Linked DNA regions of Haloferula helveola. The protein of the gene in region 2 interacts with the protein of the main gene of each other region in a pairwise test. Links are inferred from orthologs where the notes say so. Each region holds a gene or a part of one and is shown on either strand. Other genes may lie near its edges. The genes, in order: HAHE_RS01855 and HAHE_RS04510.

Region 1 (3,241 bases), 740 kb from region 2 along the record:
ACACCAATTTGTCGTCCCGTCTGGCCGTCTCGAACGCGGCCTCGTTCCAAGGCACCCAATCGACCGGATTGTCCTTGTGCTGGAGCAGGTAGGGAGAAGTTTCGTTCGCCAACGCGTTCGGCATGGGCCGACCCTGTAGCGGGATCACCGGGATGTCGCCCGAAAACCCGGCGATCCACTCATTCGAAGGGCAACTTGCCTTCGCCGCGCGCCGGAATCTCACCGTAACCACCGGGCTTCTCGAAAACGCGCACGTAGTCGATCTGCATCTCGGCGGGAAATGACGTGGACGCATCGGGATTGCCGAGAAATTGCCCGCCCACCGCGAGATTGATGACAAGATGGAACGGCTTGTCGAACGGCGCCGGCCAGGGATTCAGATCCGCCGCCGACTTCGGCTGCTCGCCACCCTTCGAGCCACTCCACCAGAATTGCTTGGTCGAGAACTTCTTGCCATCCACGAACCAACGGATCTCTCCCGGCTCCCATTCGACCGAGTAGGTGTGGAAGCCGTCAATGCCTTCGCCCTCCGGAAACTCATGCTCGCCGCCGGAGTGGACGTTCGCAGGCCACTTGCCGCCGTAGTGGATCGTCCCGAGCACCTTGCCCGGCTCCTGGCCACGGGCCTCCATGATGTCGATCTCGCCCGATGCCGCCCAGCCGCCGTACGGATTGTCATCCGGAAGCATCCAGATCGCCGGCCACAACCCCTGCCCTTTCGGCAATTTGGCGCGAACCTCGAACCTGCCGTAGCACTGTGAAAAGAGCGGCTTGCCGTCGCGGGTCATCGTCCTCAGCCGGGCCGACGTGTAGCCGCAGCCGTGGAGCGATTCCTTCCTCGCGGTGATCACCAGTTTGCCGTCGCGCACCGCCGCATTGTCCTCGGTGTAGTACTGCAACTCGTTGTTGCCCCAGCCATGGATCCACTGGTTGGCATCGTAGTTGAAGAAACCGTTGCCGATCTGGAAGCCCCACTTCTTCGGATCGACCTCCGTCCCCTCAAACTCGTCGGACCACACCAGTTTCCATTCCTCGGCATGCAGCGGCAGCAGGACGAAGAAGAGAAGCAGGAGATGTTTCATGAATCCGAGGGATGACTCTTCACGAATAGATCGCCACCGGTCCGGTGTTGCCACCCTGAACCCGGCGCAGCTTCTCCACCGAGACGATCAGGTCGGTTGCAGCCCTCTCAGCCTCCTCCTCGGTGGTCATGTGGGAGAAACCGAAGCGCAGGCTGCTCTTCGCCTTCGCGTCGGAGAAGCCCATCGCCTTCTGGACATGGGATGGCTTCATCTTTCCCGTCATACAGGCGCTCCCCGCCGAACATGCGACGCCCTTGTCGTCGAGCAGGATCAACAGGCCCGCCGCTTCGCACCCCTCGAAGGACAAATGGGTGGTATTCGGCAACCGGTGGATCAGATCCCCGTTGACCGTGACACCCTTCAAACCCTCGACCACCCGCTCTTCGAAGAGATCACGAAGTTTGCCGGTCACCCGACCATGAGGATCGTGCTCCAACCTCAGTCGCGCCAACTCCGCCGCCTTGCCCAACCCCACGATACCGGCAACATTCTCGGTTCCGCTCCGTCGGTCGGACTCCTGACCGCCACCCCGGACCATCGGCTCGAAGCGGCAGCCGCTGCGGATGAACAACGCGCCGACCCCCTTCGGCCCGTGAAACTTATGGCCGCTGAGCGAAAGGAAATCGACCGGCACCTCCCGGACGTCGACCGGGATCTTACCCACCGCCTGGATCGCATCGGTATGGAATGCCAGACCGCTCTCCTTGGCATGGATCAGGGCATCCGCCACCGGTTGGATGGTCCCGGTCTCGTTATTCGCCCACATCAGCGATGCGAAACCGCCACCCTCGCGTGCCGCGCGGCAGGCCGACGAAAAGGCATCGAGATCCAATCTGGCGCCGGCATCCACCGGGCAGCGCTCAACCGCGTATCCGACATCCTCGAAGGTCTGCACCGGTTTGAGCACCGCACTGTGCTCGATGACCGAGGTCACCACGCGACCGGTCTTCCGCCCCACCCAGCGGGCGAGCCACTTGAGCGCCATGTTGGTGCTCTCGGTCCCGCCGCCCGTGAACACGATCTCGTCCGGCTCCGCACCAATCAGCGCGGCGACCTGTTCACGGGCCGCCTCGATCGCCTTCCTCGCCTCCTTGGCACCGGCATACGAGGCGTTCGGATTGCAGAACTTCTCGGTCATCCACGGCATCATCGCCTCCACCACTCCCGGTGACATCGGGGTGGTCGCATTGGAATCGAGATAGATCACGGCCGGAGCCTAGGGTGGTCTCCCGACATCATCAAGCGGCCTGCTCCAGTGGTTTGTAGTTCCGCCTTCAGGCGGCCCCAGGTGTCCAGCTCCCCCCCCGGAAACGCACCGGATTGCCTCTGGACACGCCGCATTCCGAAACTACCCCTGCCCATGCGCCACCTTATCGTCATCCTCGGGGACCAGCTCGACCACGAAAGCCCCGCCCTGACCGATGCCGACCCGAAACAGGACCGGATCTGGATGGCGGAAGCGTCGGAGGAATCCACTCATGTCCCGTCGCACAAACAGCGTATCGCGCTGTTCCTCTCCGCCATGCGACATCACCGCGAGTGGCTGGAGAAACAAGGCTACCATGTCGACTACACCCAACTCGACGCACCGGACCACTCGGGCACCTTGTCCGGCGAGCTGACCAAGACGATCGAAAAGCATTGCCCCGCAAAGGTGATCATGGTCGAGCCCGGCGAGTGGCGGGTGAGGAAGTCTCTCGAGGGATGCTGTGCGAGATTGGGCACCGATCTCGAGATCCGCACTGACACCCACTTCCTTTCGACGGTCGATGACTTCCGCAAACACGCCGAAGGACGGAAATCGCTGCGGATGGAGTATTTCTACCGCGAGATGCGCAAACGCCACGGTGTCCTGATGGACGGCAACCAGCCGGAAGGTGGCGATTGGAACTACGACAAGGAGAACCGGAAGAGCTTCGGCAAGGCCGGCCCCGGGGAGATTCCCACCCCCACCGAGTCGCGCCCCGACACCATCACCGAGGAGGTTGTCGAACTCGTCAAGAAAACCTTCCCCGATCATCCCGGCTCCCTCGAATCCTTCAACTGGCCGGTCACTCGACGCTCCGCCTTGGCCCAGCTTCGCTCGTTCATCGAAGAGAGGCTGCCCAACTTCGGCGATCATCAGGACGCGATGTGGACGGACGAACCCTTCCTCAACC
Region 2 (3,212 bases):
GTGTCCTCGAGCAGGTCGAGGTCGTCTTGCCGGATCGCATCGAGATACGCCATCGCCACCTCCTTCGGACCGATTTCGGCCCGGGCGGTGAGGGTCAGGCAAACGATGCCGGCAAGCAGTCGGATCACAGCGATTGATGGAACGGTTCGTCCTCCTTCACCGAAACGACGAAGGCGGCGAGAAGTTTGATGGTATTCTCGATGTCGTCGAGGTGAGCGGTCTCGACGACCGAGTGCATGCAGCGGAGCGGGAGGGAGACGAGGGCACTCGGCACGCCGCCGCGCTGCTGGAAGATCTTGTCGGTGTCCGTCCCGGTGAAGCGGCTGGACGCCTCGTGCTGGAGCGGGATGCCTTCCTTCTCGGCGATCGAAATCAGGCGCTCGACGATCAGTGGATGGTTGGCGGTGCCGTGGGTGACGGTCGGTCCGCCACCCAGCGTCACCTTGCCGTGCTGGTTCGTATCGAGGCCGGGCGTGTCGGTGGCATGGGTGACATCGAGGCAGATGCAGGCGTCGGGCTTCAGCCGGTAGGTCGCCATGACCGCGCCGTGACCGCCGATCTCCTCCTGGATCGCATTCAGGCAGACCAGCGAGGCGTCGGACTTCTTTTCCGACTTGGCCAGGCGTCGGAGCACCTGGGCGATGATGAACGAGCCGATGCGGTTATCGAGCGCGCGGGAGACGATGCGTTTGTGGGCGAGTTCGGTCGGGGTGTCGGCATAGACCGCGAAGTGACCGACCCGCAAGCCGAGCTCCGCGACTTCCTTGGCGGACGAGGCACCGACATCGACCCACAGCTCGTGGACCTTCGGCGCCTTTTCGTCGCCGAGCGAATCCTTGCGCAGGTGGATGGCGGTATTGCCGATGATCCCGAGGACTTCACCCTTGTCGCCGAGGATCCGCAGCCGGCGCCCGCGGGCGGTGGCGTGGTCGGAACCGCCAACCCGGTCGATGCGGAGGAATCCGTCGTCCTGAACCGCCTTGATCATCCAGCCGATTTCGTCGGCGTGGGCGGCGAGCATCACGCGGTGCTTCGACTTGCCCTTGAGGGTCGCCCAGGTCGAGCCATAGGCATCGCATGCGACCTCGTCGGCGGTTGGCTTCAGATAGTCGGCCCAGACCCGCTGGCCCAGCATCTCGCTGCCGGTGGGACTCGGGGTTTCAAGCAGGCGGAAAAGGAATTCGCTTTGGTTCTTGGTCATCGGCGGGAAAGGGTCAGGAGTCGTCGTCTTCGAGCAACTTGTCGATGTAGGCGATGTGTTCCCACGGGCAGCGGCCGCGCTGGTACTTGTTCCACAGTTTCTCGCGCAGCGCCTGCCAGAGTTCGCGGGGCACCGGGTCGATCGGCTCCCAGTCGGGATCGGTCTTGAGGGTCGTCTGGAACGTCCAGCGGCCGGCATGCCGGTTGGCCCGCCAGAAGCGCAGTCCCTCCTCCGTGCGTTCGCGCCATTCGTGGGATTCCATCTGCAGTGGAGCTTCCCGCCTGCACCCGGAACATGCAAGGCCGGGAGTGATCAAGGAGCGGCGTCCTTCGGGCGCCGATTCCGGACCGCCACGGCGCCCGGAGGACGCCGCTCCTTGCCAATCTAATCCAGCGGCACGATGCGGATGTTGCCCTTCGGCTTCTGAAGCTCGGCCGAGAGCGTCTTCGCCGGCTCGGCCGAGGCTTCGTCGGACGGACCGCCGAGCGCGTTGCGCAGGGCGCCCTCGACGAGCTGGCCGCAGTGGATCTTCATCGGCGGCAAGGGGCCGAGTTCGCCGGTCAGTTCGTCGGCGGACAGTTTGGCCGCCTCCTCGGCGGTCTTGCCCTTGAGCAATTCGGTGGCCATCGAGGCGACCGCGATCGCCGTCTGGCAGCCGAAGCTTTGGAAGGACGCCCGGTCGATCACCTTCTTGCCGTCCTTCTCGGTGAACTTCAGCCACATCCGCAGCATATCGCCGCAGTCGGGCGAGCCGACGGTGCCGACCGAGTCGGCGTCGCTCATTTCACCCTGGTTCTGAGGGTTGGAAAGCGCGTCGCGCACCTTGTCTTCGAAGTCGCTCATGCGGGAAGGATGGACCGGCCCCGTGGCGGATCAAGCCCGGGCTTGCCAAGGGTCCGGCCGATGCTGAGGGTGAGGACCACGAAAAGCCCGGCGCTTTCCACCCTTCCATCCATGCACTTTCTGGGAATCGAAATCGGCCACGGATTGACCCGTGTGGCGGCCCTCGAGCTCGAGGCCGCCCGCGTCACCGCGACCGCCTCGGCCCCGCTCGAGTGGATCGAGGGTCTGCCGGAAGGCTATGCCGAGCAGGACCCGGCGAGGTGGATCGGGGCTGTCGATCACGCCGTTCGCGAGGTGCTGGCGCAGCTGGGCGATGCCAAGGCTTCGGTCGCCGGGATCGGCGTGACCGCGCCCGCCGGCGGGATGGTGGTGCTTGATGGCGACGACCGCATCGTCCGGCCGGCCAAACGGGGGAACGACCGCTCGGCGCGTCGCCAGGTCGAGGAGATCGGCCGGGCTTTCGGCGGGGCCCCGGGGCTCATCGAGATGACCGGCAACGCGCTCTCGGCAGGTTCGCTGGCAGCCCAGGCACTTTGGCTGAAGGAGCACGAGCCGAAGCACTTCCAGCGGGCCGCCCGGCTGCTCTCGGCGCAGGATTTCATCGGCTACTGGCTGACAGGGACCAACGCGACTTCGGCATCGACCGCGGCGGCCAGCGGACTCTTCGAAGTGCCGAACCGGACGTGGTGCGAACCGCTGACAGCATTCATTGGCGAAGGCCTCGGCGGGTTGCTGCCCGAGGTGCTCGAAGCCCGGCAGGCGCGCGGTGCGCTGCGGGAGTCGCTGGGGGACGCGTGGGGGCTGCCGAAGGGAGTGCTGGTGGCTGCGGGAAGCGACGGCCGCGCGGCGGGATTGTTCGCCTCGGGCGCGGCGCTGCCGGAGGATCTGCTCGCGGATGTGTCGGCCGAAGGCGCGCTGGTCGGTCTGGCTGCGGAGGCGCGGGTCGACTTCCACGGCGAGGGCAAGGTCGGCTGCGACCTCGCGGGCAACGGCATCACCCGCATGGATCTCGAGAATGTGATCGCCGCTCCGGAGCTGATCCGGCGTCAGTATGGCTGGACGGGCGCAGAGTTCGACCACGCGATCACCGCCGCGCCGGCGGGTGCGGACGGTCTACTGTTTCTCCCGTATTTGAGAGGCGAGTCGGTGCCGCGGATGCCCGACGGCT

Evidence for each region.
Region 1: the proteins of HAHE_RS04510 (region 2) and HAHE_RS01855 interact in binary tests that used the Escherichia coli proteins (3 or more experiments, as listed by UniProt). The link is inferred for Haloferula helveola from one-to-one orthologs.

The regions. Positions count from the first base shown.
Region 1 is NZ_AP024702.1:574,016-577,256, forward strand. The notes cover bases 196-3,121. They hold HAHE_RS01855 (cysteine desulfurase family protein), read right to left. Parts: upstream 2,290-3,121; coding sequence 1,102-2,289; downstream 196-1,101. Other genes in these bases: HAHE_RS01850 (glycoside hydrolase family 16 protein), read right to left, coding at 196-1,082; HAHE_RS01860 (cryptochrome/photolyase family protein), read left to right, coding at 2,443-3,121. In the rest of the region: HAHE_RS01845 (thioredoxin domain-containing protein), read right to left, coding at 1-124; more of HAHE_RS01850, read right to left, coding at 180-195; more of HAHE_RS01860, read left to right, coding at 3,122-3,241. UniProt on the Escherichia coli protein: Master enzyme that delivers sulfur to a number of partners involved in Fe-S cluster assembly, tRNA modification or cofactor biosynthesis. Catalyzes the removal of elemental sulfur from cysteine to produce alanine.
Region 2 is NZ_AP024702.1:1,317,363-1,320,574, reverse strand. The notes cover bases 316-3,212. They hold HAHE_RS04510 (iron-sulfur cluster assembly scaffold protein), read right to left. Parts: upstream 2,045-3,212; coding sequence 1,586-2,044; downstream 316-1,585. Other genes in these bases: HAHE_RS04505 (FGGY family carbohydrate kinase), read left to right, coding at 2,156-3,212; HAHE_RS04515 (hypothetical protein), read right to left, coding at 1,215-1,463; HAHE_RS04520 (M42 family metallopeptidase), read right to left, coding at 316-1,201. In the rest of the region: HAHE_RS04525 (hypothetical protein), read right to left, coding at 1-128; more of HAHE_RS04520, read right to left, coding at 125-315. UniProt on the Escherichia coli protein: A scaffold on which IscS assembles Fe-S clusters. Exists as 2 interconverting forms, a structured (S) and disordered (D) form. The D-state is the preferred substrate for IscS.